4 regions of the Janthinobacterium lyxosi genome follow, and region 1 is predicted to be linked to each of the others. Evidence: predicted binding sites of a transcription regulator. Region 1 holds the regulator's gene; each other region holds the start of a gene.
The links. Region 1 encodes FNR, which switches genes on or off when oxygen is low (the NO sensors DNR and NnrR bind a similar motif). Its sites were predicted from a motif close to TTGATNNNNATCAA; they were not measured.
Positions count from the first base shown of each region.

Region 1 (4,211 bases):
GACGCCCGTGAAATGACGTAATGGAACCTCAAGTCATCAAGATGTATGCGGCCCGCGAGCAAATCTACCCTCGCGAGGCCAAAGGACGCTACGCTACCTGGCGATGGGTATGCGTATGGCTTACCCAGCTGGCGTTCTACGGCTTGCCGTGGTTGACCTGGAATGGCAGGCAAGCCCTGCTGTTCGATTTGACCACGCGCAAGTTCTACATTTTCGGCGTCGTGCTGTGGCCCCAGGATTTCATCTATCTGGCGGCCCTGCTGATCATCTGTGCGTATTTGTTGTTCCTCGTCACGGCCATTGCCGGACGGGTGTGGTGCGGGTTCTCTTGCCCGCAAACGGTATACACGGAAATCTTCCTGTGGGTCGAACGCCGCATCGAAGGCACGCGCAGCGCGCGCATGGCCCTCGACAAGCAGGGCCCCTCCGTGCGCAAGGCCTTCAAGAAAACGGCCAAGCACCTGGTATGGGGCGCCATCGCCCTGTGGACGGGCTTTACCTTTGTCGGCTATTTCACGCCGATCAAGGAACTGGCGCAGGCGGTGACCACCTTGAATTTCGGTCCCTGGGAATGGTTCTGGGTCTTGTTCTACAGCCTGGCAACCTACGGCAACGCGGGCTGGCTGCGCGAGCAGGTGTGCAAATACATGTGCCCCTACGCGCGCTTCCAGAGCGCCATGTTTGACCAGGACACCCTGATCATCACTTACGATGCCAAGCGCGGCGAACCGCGTGGCGCCATGAGCAAGAAGGCCGGCAACAACGACAAGCTCGGCGATTGCATCGACTGTACCTTGTGCGTGCAGGTATGTCCGACCGGTATCGATATCCGCAACGGCCTGCAGTATGAATGCATCGGCTGCGCCGCCTGCGTCGATGCCTGCAACAGCGTGATGGACAAGGTCGAGCGGCCGCGCGGCCTGATACGCTACAGTACCGACCATGCGATGGAAAACAACTTCAATTCGAAGCAGATCCGCCAGCGCGCCATGCGCCCGCGCGTGCTGATCTACACTTCCATCCTGGGCCTGATCATCATCGCCGTGTGTACCTCGCTGGCCCTGCGCACGCCCCTGAAAATGGACGTCATCCGCGACCGCGGTTCGATGGGACGCGAAGTGGAAGACGGCATGATCGAAAACGTCTACCGCCTGCAGATCATGAACACCTCGGAGCAAAGCCAGCATTTTAAAATCAGCGTCTCCGGCTTGCCGGGCCTGACCTTGCTGACGCGCGAAGAAGTGATGTTGCAGCCGACGGAAACGCTGGGCTGGCCGATCCGCCTGCGCGTGCCGCACGGCGTGGGAGAGAAGGGCTCGAACAAGATTGCGATCGAATTGCAATCGCTGGACGACCCATCGCTGCATGTGCGTGAAAGCGCGGTATTCATCGTGCCGCGCTAATGCAGGAAGGCCAGTCCCCGGATGGGGAGTGGCCGATTAAACAGGAGAAATATCATGTCCGACAGTCTCAAGCTGCAAGCACCCGTTGCACCGTGGTACAAGCATCGCTGGCCATGGCTGCTGATGATCGGCCCCGGCCTGTCCGTCGTCGTCGGCAGCTTCATGGGCTATATCGCGTTTACGCAGCCCGATGCGCTGGTGGTGGGCGACTATTACAAGCAGGGCAAGGCGATCAACCAGGATTTGAAGCGCGACACGATCGCCAGCAACCTGGCGATGGATACCAGCTTGTCGTATGACGTGGCGCAAGCGCGCCTCAGTGGTTCCGTGCATAGCTTCGGCAAGGCTTACCAGGGTCCGCTGCAGCTGCATCTGGCGCATGCGACCTTGCCGGAAAAGGATATCAAGCTGCTGGTGCAGCCCGATGCGGCCGGCAACTTCTCGGTAGCGCTGCCGATGCTCGAGCGCAGCCGCTGGCAAGTGCTGGTGGAAAACGACAAACGCGAGTGGCGCCTGTCCGGCATCTGGACCTGGCCGCTGCAACGCAGCATCGCGCTGCATGCGGACGCAGAACTGTAAAGCTTATTTACAGACGTCGGTACCGGCCGTAATGGCTTTCAACTTGGCCGGCTGCAAGATCTCGATCTCGCGGTTGGAGACGCGCAGCCAGCCTTCCTTCTTGAATTTCGACAATAAACGGCTGACGCTCTCGATGGTCAGCCCCAGGTAGTTGCCGATTTCCTCGCGCGACATGCGCAGCTGAAATTTGCTGGCCGAATAGCCGCGCGCTTCATAGCGCGAGGCCAGGTTGACGATAAAGGCGGCAAAACGCTGGGTCGCCTGCATATTGCCCAGCAACAGCATCACGCTTTGCTCGCGCGTGATTTCCTGGCTCATCATGCGGTGGAAATGGCGCAACAGGGTCGGCATGTTGCCGAGCAATTGTTCCAGGCTGGAAAACGGAATTTCACAGACTTCGCTGTCTTCCAGCGCCACCGCATTACAGTGGTGACGGTCGGCGCTGATGGCGTCCATGCCCAGCAGTTCGCCGGCCATCTGGAAACCCGTCACCTGCTCTTCGCCGCCCGGATTGATCTGGTACGTCTTGAAGTGCCCCAGGCGGATCGCGTACAGGTTCTGGAACGAGTCGCCGATGCGGAACAGCGAGGCGCCGCGCACGATCTTGCGGCGGCGGCCGATGATCTGGTCCAGCCTGTCCATGTCGCCCACATCGAGGCCCATCGGCAGGCACAATTGATGCATGCTGCAGGTCGAGCATCGCGCACGCAACGCTTCCACGTTCACTGTGGGCAAGGTGGGAGTGAGTAGCGCTTCAGTCATGTCGGTACCTTTAAGAAAATGCAATAACGAGTTTACTGCATACACGGTTGCCGTGTGCCAATTTCACCGCAATTGCGCTGAATAAACGACGTTCTGACTTTAATTATATGGCAACATCGTCAAAAGCCCATGCGGGGAAGGCAATTTGCGCGGCGCCGCTTGCCAAGTTGATGTATTGATAGGAAAATTCCTGACAGCATTATCTGCCGCCTGTGCCGCCCGGTACTGAAAAGGAAATCATGAAGCCTCTCGGCATTAAAGCAAAAGTCGCGCTGGCCACCAGCCTGACCTCGATCGCCATGATCGCGCTGGTCACCATGATCCAGGTGCAGCACATGCGCGCCGACTTCACCCGAGTACTGCTGAGCCAGCAATCGTCCCTGATCACCCGCACCGCTGCCGAGCTCGACGACAAACTGGGCATGCTGCTGCAGATCGTCACGCTGACGGCCAGGCAGCAGCCGCCGGAATTGATCACCCAGCCCGCCCAATTGCGCGAATACTATGCGCGCCGCTCGATGCTGGTGCTGTTCGACGATGTGCTGGTGCTCGACGCGCAAGGCGCCGTCGTGGCCGACATGCCCCTCGTCACGGGACGCGCTGGCATCAACGTTGCCGAACGCGAATATTTCCAGACCGTCTTGCGCACGCGCCAGCCCATGATCACCGAGCCGATGCTGGGCAAATCGAGCGGCATGCCCATCGTGCAGATGGTGGCGCCCGTGCTGGCCGCCAATGGCCAGGTGGTGGGCGTGGTGATCGGCGTGCTGCGCCTGTACAAGGATAACCTGCTGGGCCGCCTGCGCTCGGAAAAGATCGGCAAGAGCGGCTATTACTTCATCCTCACGCGCGGCGCCGTGCCGCGCTACGTGCTGCACCCCGATACCAGCCGTTTGCTGCAGCCGCGCAAGCCGAACGCCAACCTGACGACCACCCAGTTGCTGAAGGAAGATGGCGAAGGCAGCATGGTCAGCACCAACAGCCGCGGCATCACGGCCGTCAACAGCTTCAAGCGTCTGAAGTCCGTGAACTGGCTGCTGGCCGCCTCGCTGCCCGTCGAAGATGCCTTCGAACCGTTCGATGGCGTACTCTACCGGCTGGTACTGTGGAGCATCCTCGCTTCGCTGCTGGCTGCAGCCGTGCTGGGCTGGGTCACCGTGCGCCTGCTGTCGCCGCTGGTGCGCCTGCGCGACACCCTGCTGGCCCTGCACACCAGCGGCAACCGCTTCACCCCCGTGCCGGTGCAGCAGCGCGACGAAATCGGCGAACTGACGGAAGCGTTCAACGGCCTGATGAGCGAACGCGACCGCCTGCAGCAGGAGCTCGAATCGCGCGCGGCAGAGCTGGAGCAGGAGCGCGACCGGGCCGAGGCGGCCAACCGGGCGAAGAGCGACTTCGTGGCCAACATGAGCCATGAAATCCGCACCCCCCTGAATGCCGTGCTGGGCATGGTGTATCTGCTGGGCA
Region 1 covers NZ_JBNYXM010000001.1:362,203-366,413, reverse strand. Annotated here, with positions in the region: gene ccoP (cytochrome-c oxidase, cbb3-type subunit III) at 1-16, shown strand, start outside; gene ccoG (cytochrome c oxidase accessory protein CcoG) at 21-1,403, shown strand; gene ACQ4WP_RS01730 (FixH family protein) at 1,458-1,982, shown strand; gene fnr (fumarate/nitrate reduction transcriptional regulator Fnr) at 1,986-2,744, opposite strand; gene ACQ4WP_RS01720 (response regulator) at 2,984-4,211, shown strand, end outside.

Region 2 (4,211 bases), on a different contig from region 1:
CCATGACCAGCCGCAAGGGCGTCACCGAGGAATACGCTAAACTGGAAATGCGCCGCCGCCACACCCTGATCGGTTCGATGATGATCCATAAGGGCGACGCGGACGGCATGATCTGCGGCACCTTCGGCACCACCCAGCTGCACCTGAAATACATCGACCAGGTGCTGGGCAAGCGCGCCGGCAGCAATGTCTACGCGGCCATGAACGTGCTGATCATGCCTGAACGCCAGTTGGTGATGGTCGACACGCACGTCAACGAAAACCCGGACGCCGAGCAGGTGGCCGAGATTACCATCATGGCCGCCGAGGAAATGACGCGCTTCGGCCTGTCGCCGCGCGCGGCCCTGCTGTCGCACTCGAACTTCGGTTCCAGCGACAGCGCTTCGGCGCAAAAGATGCGCGCCGCCCTGGCCATCATCAAGGAACGCGCGCCGGACCTGGAAATCGACGGCGAAATGCACGGCGATACGGCTCTCGACAGCAAGCTGCGTCAAAAAATCATGCCCCATTCGGCACTGAAGAACGACGCCAACCTGCTCGTCATGCCGAACATCGAATCGGCCAACATCGCCTATAATCTGGTGAAAGTAGCGGCCGGCAACGGCGTCGCGGTCGGTCCTATCCTGCTCGGCTGCGCCAAGCCTGTGCACATTTTGACTCCGTCGGCCACCGTGCGCCGCATCGTCAACATGACGGCCCTGTGCGTCGTCGATGCCGTGGCGCAACGTAAAGCGTAAACGCTAGCTGCTCAGCAAAAGCCGCGTCATCCGCCAGGGTAGCGCGGCTTTTTTCATATCAGTGCGCCATCAGCACCGGTACCGTCATCTGGCGCAGCACCGTTTCCGTCACGCCGCCCAGCAGGATTTCGCGGAAGCGCGCGTGGCCGTAGCCGCCCATCACCAAGAGGCCGGCATGCACTTCGGCGGCCATGGCCAGCAGCGCTGCGCCGATGTCGCCCGTAGTGATGGTTTGGCGCACCTCGACGGGCACGCCGTGGCGGCTCAGGTAGGCGGCGATGTCGGCACCCGGATGGCGGGCCGGCTGCGCATGGCCGGCCGGCGGGTGCAGCAGGGCCAGCACCACCAGGCGCGCCGCGCGCAGCAGGGGCAGGGCGTGGCCGATGGCGCGCGTCGCTTCCATGCTGCCATCCCAGGCCACCACCACGGTGTTGTTGACTTCCGCAAACTGGCCGCTGCGCGGCACGATCAGCACGGGGCGGGCCGCGTTGAGCATCACATACGGCACCAGGTCGCTCATGGCGCCTGGCAGCGCCTCGCTGTCGTCGTGCTGGCTGAGTACTGTCAAGTCGCTGTAGCGGGCGCTGACGGCCATGCCGCCATCCTCGTCATCTTCGATCAGGCGCCGTTCCAGCGAGACGGCGCCGGCCTGGCGCGCCAGCGTTTCGAACTGATCCAGCGCCTGCTCCGCCTGCCCGTGCAGGGCGTTGATCTGCGCCGCCACGGCGCCGCCGCGCATGCCGCGGTTGTTTTCCAGGGTAAAGCGCGACACGCCCGTCATCGCTGCGCCGATCAGGTGCGCCTGGTGCGCGTGCGCCAGCCGCGCGGCGATGGCGATGCGCTGCGGCGCATGGCGCGACAGGTCGGCGTGAACCAGGATGGATTTGTAAGCCATGTTGTCATTCGCTAGTCAGGATGGCAACAAGGCTAGAACGGCAACACGGGCAAGTCCAGCATTGCCGTGCCGGGCGGGGATTTTCTTATGCTGGGCTTGATATGGGTCAAAAAAACACGGGTCATGGCCATCTGCAAGGCCATCGCCAGTAAATGACGATCTATTTGATGTGCATCAAAATGCTTGGCCCGCCGCCAGCCATAATGGCATTGAACTCCTTGCCACTTCCAGTGGTCTGCATCGGCGCCGCCAGCATCGTGTCGGCACTTCCTTGTGTGACGCAACAACGCTGGCCGTGGCGGGAGTTCACTTAATTGTAGGGTTGCAAGTCCAGCCACACGGCATACGACAGACGCTTGCCATTCCACAGGCCGCCGCCGCGGATGACGGCGTCGCACGAGGTCAGCTGGCCCACCAGGTCCTGGCGGCCCAGGTTGCGGCGCAGGCGCAGGGCGTCGTTGTGCGACAGGTAGCCGACCAGCTGGCCATCGATGAAGACGGCGATGGCCTTGTCCTGGAACGGATTGGCATCGTCGCAGACGAGCAGGGCCAGGCATTTTTCTTCCGCATTGCCAGGACCATGCTCGCCGGCCAGTTTGGCGATGGCGGGCTGGTACATCGATTCGTTTTCCACTTCCGACGCAAAGCGCCCCTCATCGCTCCAGTGATGCGCGGGCGCGCCCGCAGGTATCACCGGCACGTACTGGCGCACCGAGACGAGCGGCTTGTGCAGCGGTTTGACGGGCGTGCGGCCGCTGAAGACGTAATACAGCAGGGCGATGACGATCACGATGGCAAGCAGGTAAAGCATGGTATCTCTCTGATTTCTGAAGGGGGAGCCGGAGGGGCGCAGGCGCGCTGCGCTGTGTTGCCGCTACTATAGCAAGTTCGCTGCCTGGCCCCGGGTAAATCTGGCCATGATCCGGCGCCGGCGCCGCAGCGTCAGCGGGTCGCTCAGCACGATGGGCGCGGCGCCCGTCAAGCCAGAATAATACTGGCCGTGCCGGCGCAGGACGATGGCATACTCGCGCAGCGCGTGGCCTTGCGCCAGCATGCGCGCGTCGCAATCGACTTCGATGGCAAAGCGCAGCCGGTGCAGCTGCCACCACAGGGGCAGGTTCCATGGCATGAGCACGATCAATGCGTAGGCCAAGGCCAGCAGCTGCGGGTCGCGCGCGGCCAGCCGGCATTGCGCGTGCGCCAGCAGCAGCGCCTGTTGCTGGGAAGGAATCAGTTGCAGCCAGACGGGCATCACGATGCGCGGCCGCAGCAGCCCCGCCACGCAGGGACCGATGCCGCCGCTGAGGAATACGGGCGTGCCCAGCAACGATGATTTTTGCCAGCGGCGCTGGTGCGATAGCAGCCAGACGCTGCGCAGCGCCAACAGCAGCAGCATGCCCGACGACAAGACAAACCAGCCCAGTTTCAGCTGCGACTGTTCTGCCGGCATGACCGCCAGCACGCCCGGCAGCCATGGTAGCGGTAGCAGCACGGACGCGGCCATGGCCGCCAGCCACAGCCAGCGCGTCGTGCGCCCGCGCCGCTGCAGCACGCGCTCGGCGCGCCAGGCGCCGGCCGACAGCAGCAGCGCCAGCGCCATGGTGGATAGCAGCCAGGCCGGCATCGGACGCCTAGCGTTTCAGCGCCATGCCGACCGAGGCGGGCGCCGTGTGCTGAAAACCGAACTGCGCATACAGGTCTTGCGCCTGGCCATCGGCGATCAGGCTGACATACGCGCTTTCCGGCACGTCGCTATCGATGAACTGGCGGATTTCGCGCATGATGAGCTTGCCCAGGCCCTTGCCCTGGTGGACCGGCAGCACGGCGATATCGACTACCTGGAAGAAGCAGCCGCCATCGCCGATGATACGACCCATGCCCACCACCTCGTCGCCATGCAGGATTTGCACGGCAAACAGCGAGTGTGGCAAGCCCTTGGCCGCCGCCTCGGTGGTTTTCGCGCTCAGGCCGGCGGCTACGCGCAGGTCCTGATAGGTGGCGATGGCGGGAATGGCCAGGCGGGTGGTGTAGGGCGATGCTGCGGTCAAGGCGGTCTCCTGTAGAAATAGTTTGGAGCGGCAATTATAGGCGGCGCTGGGCTTCCGGGGCGACACGCTTTATTTGTCGCGGGTATTCTGTCCTGGCGTCTTTTGCGCTATGGTGGCGACATCCATACATTTGTTGAAAGCACGCCATGTCCGCAGGATTTACCGCCACCGAGTTGTCCGTTATCAATGAAGACGACGCCCTGATCACCACCCTCGCCGCACCAGCCGGCAAAGGCGAGCCCGTCTACCTGATGCTGCAGCGCGCCGACGAGTATGACGAGCAGGACGTGGCCATGGGCATGGACGAGCCCTACATCGAATACGGCGGCCAGGAATTTGCGTGGTATGGCCACATGCACGCCGTCATCCTGCATCCGAACCGCTTGTCCGTGCAGATGGATGCCGAGGCGGCCATGCAGATGGATGACGACGGTCAGATCGACGTGCGTTTTAACTTGACGCCGGAGCGCTATGCCCAGCTGCAACAGGCGCTGCGCACCATTTTTGAAGGCTGCGATTACTATCGCGAGG
Region 2 covers NZ_JBNYXM010000010.1:196,716-200,926, reverse strand. Annotated here, with positions in the region: gene ACQ4WP_RS13250 (NADP-dependent malic enzyme) at 1-737, shown strand, start outside; gene ACQ4WP_RS13245 (universal stress protein) at 796-1,632, opposite strand; gene ACQ4WP_RS13240 (hypothetical protein) at 1,943-2,443, opposite strand; gene ACQ4WP_RS13235 (M56 family metallopeptidase) at 2,510-3,256, opposite strand; gene ACQ4WP_RS13230 (GNAT family N-acetyltransferase) at 3,264-3,680, opposite strand; gene ACQ4WP_RS13225 (Imm10 family immunity protein) at 3,827-4,211, shown strand, end outside.
Region 2: ACQ4WP_RS13245 (universal stress protein) is a predicted target of FNR. The motif match lies at 1,797-1,810, and genes of this name have one in related genera.

Region 3 (4,211 bases), on a different contig from region 1:
TCGAAGGCGATGCCCGCATCGAGCAAGCGCAGGCGCAGGCGGCGCCCCTCCAGGCTGCGCCGCACATCGTCGGGCAATTGCGGCGCCAGCAGGCGGTTCAGGCCTTGCACGAATAGCCAGGAGGCGGGATACGGCGGCAGCTTGGACAGCAATTCGGCCAACGGTTCGGGCAGCCGGTACGACATGGCGGGCTTGGCCGGGATGGGCAATCTTTCCAGTTGATCTTGCATGGTGCTTCCTTTCGATGCGTTCAATGAGCGGCGTGCTGTTCCATGCCGGGCTGGCCGTGCCAGTAGCCGTCGCAGGCGCCGGCCGGCTGGCAGGCCGCCAGCTGGGCCTGAGCGCCAACGCCGCTGACCTGGCCGCGGCGGGCGCGGTCGAAGATGGCGATGACTTGTTCCGTATGCATGGCCTGCGGGCTGATGCGCGCCACCGCCACGCCCATGTCGCGCATGGCGTCGAGTTCGCGCACCAGGTTGTAGACCAGGGCCGACTGCGTCTGCGTGCCATTCAGTACCAGGAACGGCACTTCGTCGCGCGTGCGCAGCAGCAGGCCGTCCGGCTCTTCCAGGCAGCTGTAGCCGCAGTCGTCCTTCGGCAGGTTGCGGTTGCGCGCCGTGAAGCAGCGCGCGGAAAACGCCAGCGGCATGCGGCCATAGGCGAACACTTCCGTCTCCAGCCCTTCCGGTTTCTGGCGCTGCATCTCGGCCAGCGCTGCCTGCCCCATTTCCAGCGGCATCACCCAGCGCCGCGCACCCAGGCGCGCCAGCAGTTGCAGGCTGGGGCCATTGAACAGGTTCAGGTGGGGGCCGGCGACAAAGGGCGCGCCCTTTTCCATGCAGTGCACGGCGCCCATGTCGTTGGCCTCGACCGTATAGCGGCCATTGCCCGTGATGCGGCGCAGGGTCGCCAATTCGGCGCCCGCCTCGATCAGCGCCTGCGTCGACAGCACCACTTCCTTGCCGGCGGCGACCAGCATGTCGGCGATATCGAGCCAGTCGGCCAGGCGCAACTCATGCCGGCGCGAGCACACGGTTTCGCCCAGATACACGATATCGACGGCGGTGCCGGCGATCTGCTGGTAAAACTCGAAGACAGTGGCGCGCGGCCAGTAGTACAGCAGAGGACCCAAAGATAGTTTTAACATGCCTTTTCCAGTATTTTTTTAAGTTACAAAAACGTAGCAAGCGGCTCGCGGCGAGGCCGAGAAGCGCAGCTGTGCTAGAGCACGGGGCCGCCGAGGTAGCGAGCATCGCAGGCCGCGCCCCGGGACGCGCAGCAGGTTTTGCTATTTCCAGGAGCGGTGGTAGGCACCGAGCGTGTGCTGCTGGCCTTCGGCCAGCTTGTCCATGGCCGCCATCCAGCCCGGTTTGACGGCGTAACGCGGATTGCCTTCGCGGCAGGCGTCGATCGCTTCGCGCCACACGCGCGTGACCTGCGCCACGTAGGCGGGACTGCGCTGGCGCCCTTCGATTTTCACGGCACGCACGCCCATGGCGATCAGTTGCGGCAGCAACGCCAGGGTATTCAGGCTGGCCGGCTCCTCGATGGCGTAATACTCTTCGTCATTGACTTCAAAACGCCCCTTGCACAGGGTGGGATAGCTGGCGTTTTCGCCGGGCGCGTAGCGGTCGATCAGCACGCCGTTCAGGCGCGACTCCAGACCGTTCGGCGTTTCCAGCCAGCGCACGGCCTTGGCCGGCGAGCACACGCCGTGGGTGTTCGGCGCCTCGCCCGTCGCATACGACGACAGCGCGCAGCGCCCTTCGACCATCACGCACAGGCTGCCGAAACCGAACACTTCGATCTCGACTTCCGTCTTGGCTATCAATTGCTCCACCTGCGCCATCGACAGCACGCGCGGCAGCACGGCGCGGGCGATGCCGAAGTGCTCGTGATAGAAGTTGATGGCTTCATAATTCGTGGCCGAGCCCTGCACGGACAGGTGCAGGCGCAGCTGCGGCTGGTGCTGGGCCGCGTAGGCCATCAGGCCCGGATCGGCCACGATCATGGCGTCGATGCCCGCCGCGGCGGCGCGGTCGATGGCGCTGCGCCACACGGCCCAATTGTGCGGCTGCGGATAGGTGTTCAGCGCCAGCAGCACCTTGCGTCCGTACTGGTGGGCATAGCGCACGCCCTCAGCGATGGCCTTCTCGTCAAAATTGAGGCCGGCGAAATTGCGCGCATTGGTGGCGTCGCGAAAGCCCAGGTAAACGGTGTCGGCGCCATTGTCGACGGCCGCTTTCAGGGCAGGCAGGCTGCCAGCGGGGCATACCAGTTCCAGCGGTCCGGCCACGCGAGTGGCGGTAGTTGATTCAAGCATCATGATGTTCACAGTCCTGTATCGGCTCAGGGTGCAGACTATAGCCCCGCCCATGCTGCCCAGTCGTTGACGCAGGTGAAGGAATGCATGCATGGCTGGCGCACCTTCAACTTGCTTGACCTGGCTGTAAAATGCCATCTTTCCTCCTGTCTCATTGCCCACCATGACCCGCAAACCGCTGCTGATTTTCCTTTTGACCCTGTTCCTCACCGCGCTGCAAGTGCAGTGGGCCGGCCCGGCCGATGGCTATGACGCGGGGACCATCTCCGTGCTGTCGCCGGAAGTGCTGGGCGCCTATCCGGGCGTGCTGCTGCTGTTCCTGCTGGCCGTGTTCGCGCGCCGCCAACTGCCGCTGCTGCGTCAGGCCGCCATCTGCACGGGCCTGCTGGCCCTGTACTGGCTGCTGGCGAACTACGCCACCTTCGATGCGCGCGTGGCCAGCTGGAGCACCTATTCGCCGCTGGAAATCTGGGCCCACGTGCTGCCCGCCTCCGTCGCCAGCATCGCCGCCTGCAGCGCCGCGTTCTTTTGCGCGAGCTGGCTGATCCTGCGCGAAACGCGCTGGAACAAAACCGGCTGAGGTGTATTTTTCACCTGGATCAAGGATACGCGAATCGCTTGCACGCCACCTTTGACTGCACTACATTTAGTAGATAACCTTCATAAAAACACCGCATGTTGTGTTTATTGGAGGTTTCATGACGACGAATGCAGTTTCCCCCACACGCGGCCAGGTCGATGTTGCCGCGTCCATCAATGAATACCTGGAACGGCGCGACTGGCGCGTGAACGCCAACGCCAACCAGGGATATTCCCTGGGTGGCCTGATCCTCAATGTCTCGGGCAAGGTCATCGCCAATTACTGGCTGGACCAGGTCTATCCACCGGAAGTGGGCGCGGCGCACCGCGAAGCGGCGCTGCACATCCACGACCTCGACATGCTGGCCGGCTATTGCGCCGGCTGGTCGCTGCGCACGCTGTTGCATGAAGGCTTGAATGGCGTGCCGGGCAAGATCGAATCGGGTCCGCCGAAACACATGTCGAGCGCCATCGGCCAGATCGTCAATTTCCTCGGCACCCTGCAAAACGAGTGGGCCGGCGCGCAGGCGTTCAGCTCCTTCGACACCTACATGGCGCCCTACATCCGCAAGGACAGCCTGCGCTACGAAGACGTGCGCCAGTACATGCAGGAGCTGATCTTCAACCTCAACGTGCCATCGCGCTGGGGCACGCAGACACCGTTCACCAACCTCACTTTCGACTGGGTCTGCCCGGACGACCTGCGCGAGCAGATTCCCGTCATCGCCGGCCAGGAGATGGACTTCAGCTATGGCGAGCTGCAGGCGGAGATGGACATGATCAACCGCGCGTATATCGAGATCATGATGGCGGGCGACGCCAAGGGCCGCGTCTTCACCTTCCCCATTCCCACCTATAACATCACCGAGGATTTCGACTGGCATAGCGAAAATGCGGAACGCCTGTTCGAGATGACAGCCCGCTACGGCCTGCCCTACTTCCAGAATTTCATCAATTCAGAACTCAAGCCGAACATGATCCGCTCCATGTGCTGCCGCTTGCAACTGGACTTGCGCGAACTGCTGAAACGGGGCAATGGCCTGTTCGGTTCCGCCGAGCAGACGGGTTCCCTGGGCGTGGTCACCATCAACTGCGCGCGCCTGGGCCACCTATGGCGCGGCGACGAAGCAGCGCTGCTGGCCGACCTGGACCGCCTGCTGGAACTGGGCAAAATCAGCCTGGAAATCAAGCGCCACACCATCGAGGAACTGATGCAGCAAGGCCTGTTTCCCTACACGAAGCGCTACCTGGGCACCCTGCGCAATCACTTTTCCACCCTGGGGGTGAATGGCATCAACGAGATGATCCG
Region 3 covers NZ_JBNYXM010000005.1:14,757-18,967, reverse strand. Annotated here, with positions in the region: gene ubiT (ubiquinone anaerobic biosynthesis accessory factor UbiT) at 1-230, opposite strand, end outside; gene ubiV (ubiquinone anaerobic biosynthesis protein UbiV) at 251-1,147, opposite strand; gene ubiU (ubiquinone anaerobic biosynthesis protein UbiU) at 1,289-2,326, opposite strand; gene ACQ4WP_RS06175 (hypothetical protein) at 2,487-2,903, shown strand; gene ACQ4WP_RS06170 (ribonucleoside triphosphate reductase) at 3,022-4,211, shown strand, end outside.
Region 3: ubiU (ubiquinone anaerobic biosynthesis protein UbiU) is a predicted target of FNR. The motif match lies at 2,390-2,403, and genes of this name have one in related genera.

Region 4 (4,211 bases), on a different contig from region 1:
CAGCTTAGTATTTACCCGCCGTCTGTTGACACGCGGTAGTCTACCCGTTTCAGTCGGCGCCGTCGCGCTTGCGCTTTCCGCCTGTACCACGCCGCCGGCAGAGCCGGTCACCGCGACTGGTAAGGCGCCGGCCATCGCTCCGACCGTCGTCAAGCCGGTGCCGGCCAAGCCGGCCGACGCCAGGGATGTCACGGATGCGGCTGCCCCCACCTTCGTGCCCGCCAAGTTTGCCGCCTTGCCTGGCTGGGCCCGCGATGACATGCGCGCCGCCTGGCCAGCGTTCATGGCTTCATGCGGCGTGCTGGTCAAGCGGCCGGACTGGAAGGAGTCGTGCACGATTGCGCGCCAGGTGAATGCCGACAGCGACAAGGCCATCCGCCTGTTCTTCGAGACTTTCTTTGTGCCCAATCAAGTCATCACTGCCGATGGCGATCACACGGGCCTCGTCACCGGCTACTATGAGCCACTGCTGCACGGCGCGCGCAAGCGTGGTGGTCCATACCAGACGCCGCTGTACAAGGTGCCTGACGATCTCGTGTCCGTTGATCTGGCTGGCGTGTATCCGGAACTGAAAAACATGCGTTTGCGGGGCAGGCTGGTGGGCAAGAAGGTGATCCCGTATGCGACCCGCGCCGACATCGAGCGTGCCACGGCCGTCACGGGCAAGGAATTGCTGTGGGTGGGTGACGAAGTCGAGGCCTTCTTCCTGCAAGTGCAGGGTTCCGGGCGCGTGCAGCTGACCGATACGCAGGAAACCGTGCGCGTGGCATACGCGGATCAAAACGGCCATCCATACAAATCGATCGGCCGCTACCTGGTCGACAAGGGCGAGCTGACCCTGAGTCAGGCGTCCGCGCAGGGCATCAAGGCGTGGATCGCCGGCCATCCCACGCGCAAGGATGAATTGTTCAACGCCAATCCCAGCTATGTCTTCTTCAAGGAAGAGCGCTTGCCCGACCCGAAAGTGGGACCGAAGGGTGCGCTGGGCGTGCCGCTGACGCCGCAGCGCTCGGTGGCCATCGATTCGCGCTTCCTGCCGCTGGGTGCGCCCGTATTTCTGTCTACCACGCAAGCCAATAGCGAAATTCCCATGCAGCGCCTGGTGATGGCGCAGGATACGGGCGGCGCCATTCGCGGGCCCATCCGTGTCGATTACTTCTTTGGCTTTGGCGCGGAAGCGGCCGAGAATGCGGGCCGCATGAAGCAGAGCGGTGCCGTGTGGGTGTTGCTGCCGAAGCAGGCGCCGGCGCGCTGAATGTCTCGCGGCGCCGGGCGGGGATTGCGCTAGCGTAAGGTTAGCGCAAGACCATGACAGGTAAATGGGTATGCGCCAGCACTTTTTGCGTTTCGCTGCCCACGAACAGCTTGTTCAAGCCCTTGCGGCCATGCGAAGCCATCAGGATGATGTCGCAATGGTAGGTTTGCGCCGCATTGACGATTTCGTCGTGCGGGCTGGGCGAGACGGCGACCACGCCTTCGAAGGGCACGCCGACGGCGCGCGCCGCTTCGCCGATCTTGTCGACAGCGCGTTGCGATGCTTCCTGCATTTGTTGCTCGTACAAACCGGCGTCGAGCACGATGCCACCATCGGCCATCGGCGAGAACGGGAAGGGCTGCACCACGCTGATGGCGACCAGCTTGGCTTTGTTCAATTGGGCGAAGGCGAGGGCGGTCTCCGCGGCTTTGTCGGACAACGGCGAGCCGTCGGTGGGAAATAAGATGGTGTTAAACATAGCGTGCTCCTCAAGTGATGTAAGACAGCTTATGGATTTACATCAACTAAAACCTTGATGTAAATCAAACCTCGCAAGCTTTGGCATGAATAGTGTCGCCAAGGCAATCTTTCAGCAGTGTATGCCCGTTCATTGCTTCAGGTGCGCACGCTACGCAGCGGCGTGCCCCACACCATGGCGACGGTCAACAAGATACTGCCTGCCGCGATGCAGGCCAGGCCGTTGCGCACGCCAAAGTGTTCCGCTATCCAGCCGGCGGCCAGGGCGCCCAGCGGCGCCGTCGCCACCGTCAGGAAGCGCATGGTCGATGTCATGCGGCCCAGCATGGGGTCGGGCGTGACTTTCTGGCGCAGGCCCAGGTAGGGAATAAAAAACAGCATCACGCCGCAATCGAAAAAGAACATCAGCACGGCATAAGCCACGGCGCTGGCTGCCGCGCTGCCGAATAGCGCGGCGGGGATGGTGGGCGTCATGGCAAAGCACACCGAGGTGGACGCCAGTCCGATCAGGATGGTGCGGCCGGCGCCGTAGCGCTTCGTCAATGGCTTGACGATGAAGGCGCTGAGCAGCACGCCGGCGCCGCCCAGCATCTGCGTCATGCCCAGCACGCCAGGGCTCATGCCCAGGTCGCGCGTGGCGAACAGCACCGTCAAGGCCATGCTGGCGTAAAACAGGAAGTGCCAGATGCCGGCGCCCCAGGCCAGCGCGCGCAGCAGCGGTTCACGCCAGACAAACAGCAAGCCGTCGGCGATGTCGCGCAAGGCGTGCTTGTCGGATGGTGCGGGACGCGGATCGCGTACGCTCATGGCGCGCAAATTGAAGACGGAAATCAGATAGCCGCAAGCCGTGCACAGGATGGCGACGGGCGCCGACAAGGCTTGCACCAGCACGCCGGCCAGGCCGGGGCCGATCAGGCGCGAAGCCGATTCGGTAGCGGCAAATTTTGATTGCGCATCGATCAAGCCGTCGCGCCCCACGAGGAAGGTCAGGAAAACCTGTTCGGCGCCGCCGCCCACGACAAAGCCCGTGCCGATGATGAATCCCACTATATATAACCACGGCATCGACAGCACGCCGCACCAGTAGGCGACGGCCACGCTGGCCAGGGCCAGGCCGGACATGCTTTCGCTGAACAGCATGATCGGGTGCTTGCTGCGCCTGTCCAGCAAAACGCCGACGGGCAAGCCGAAGAGGGCGAACGGCAGCGCTTGCAGGGCGACGAGCACCCCCATCTGTTCCGGCGTGGCATGCAGCAAGAGTACCGCGCACAGGGGCAGGGCCAGCGAGGTGATCTGGGCGCCGAAGCAATTGAGGCCATTGCTGAACCACAGGCGGCGGAAATTGACGCTGGCGGCGCTGCCGTCGCCGCGCAGGTAGTGGGTGCAGTACTGACAGAAGGAGGAGAAAATACGCTGCTCGATAAAGGTGATCGGGCTCACAATAATAGCAGCGCACCTGTCGCGCCGCTGCCGTTAGCCGCTACAATCGTCGATACCGTGTTCATCCAGAGGAGACCATATGCAATACGAAGACTTGATCATCGATATCCAGGACAAAGTGGCGATCATCCGCCTGAATCGCCCGAAGGCCTTGAATGCCTTGAACGACAACATGATGAATGAGCTGGGCGACGCCCTGCTGAAGTTCGACGCGGATGACAATATCGGCTGTATCGTGCTCACGGGCAGCGAAAAAGCGTTTGCCGCCGGCGCCGATATCGCCGCCATGGCTGATTACACTTATCCCGATACCTTTACCCAGGGTTATATCAGTCGCAACTGGGAGCATATCTTGCGCGTACGCAAACCGGTGGTGGGCGCGGTGGCTGGCTACGCGCTCGGTGGCGGCTGCGAACTGGCCATGATGTGCGATTTCCTGATCGCCGCCGACAGCGCCAAATTCGGCCAGCCGGAAATCAAGGTTGGCGTCACGCCAGGCGCGGGCGGTACGCAGCGCCTGCCGCGCGCCATTGGCAAAGCCAAGGCCATGGATTTGCTGCTGACGGCGCGCACCATCGACGCTGCCGAGGCGGAACGCATCGGCCTGGTGTCGCGCGTGGTGCCAGCCGATAAACTTCTGGAAGAAACGCTGACTGCCGCGAAGACCATCGCCGCCATGCCGACCTCGGTTGCCATGATGATCAAGGATTGCGTCAACCGCGCCTTCGAAACGACCTTGACCGATGGCGTCGCTTACGAGCGCCGTTTGTTCCAGGCCGCCTTCGGTACGCCTGCACAAAAAGAAGGCATGCACGCTTTCTTGGAAAAGCGCTTGCCAAACTTCGACGGTCTTTGATATGATTCGCCTCCCCGATGAGACGCACTAGTTTGCGGCACAAAAGGGACAGTCTTCCGGGGCTGGGTAGTAAAAAAGAAGGTTGACGATTGTGCTGAAATGCTTCATACTCTTCCTTCTTCGCAGCTGACAAACACAACGCTTTGTCGATAGCGCGAAAGTAGCACCGAATACAGTTCTTTA
Region 4 covers NZ_JBNYXM010000053.1:13,619-17,829, forward strand. Annotated here, with positions in the region: gene mltA (murein transglycosylase A) at 1-1,255, shown strand, start outside; gene ACQ4WP_RS28165 (universal stress protein) at 1,296-1,733, opposite strand; gene ACQ4WP_RS28170 (MFS transporter) at 1,871-3,172, opposite strand; gene ACQ4WP_RS28175 (enoyl-CoA hydratase) at 3,252-4,028, shown strand.
Region 4: ACQ4WP_RS28165 (universal stress protein) is a predicted target of FNR. The motif match lies at 1,788-1,801, and genes of this name have one in related genera.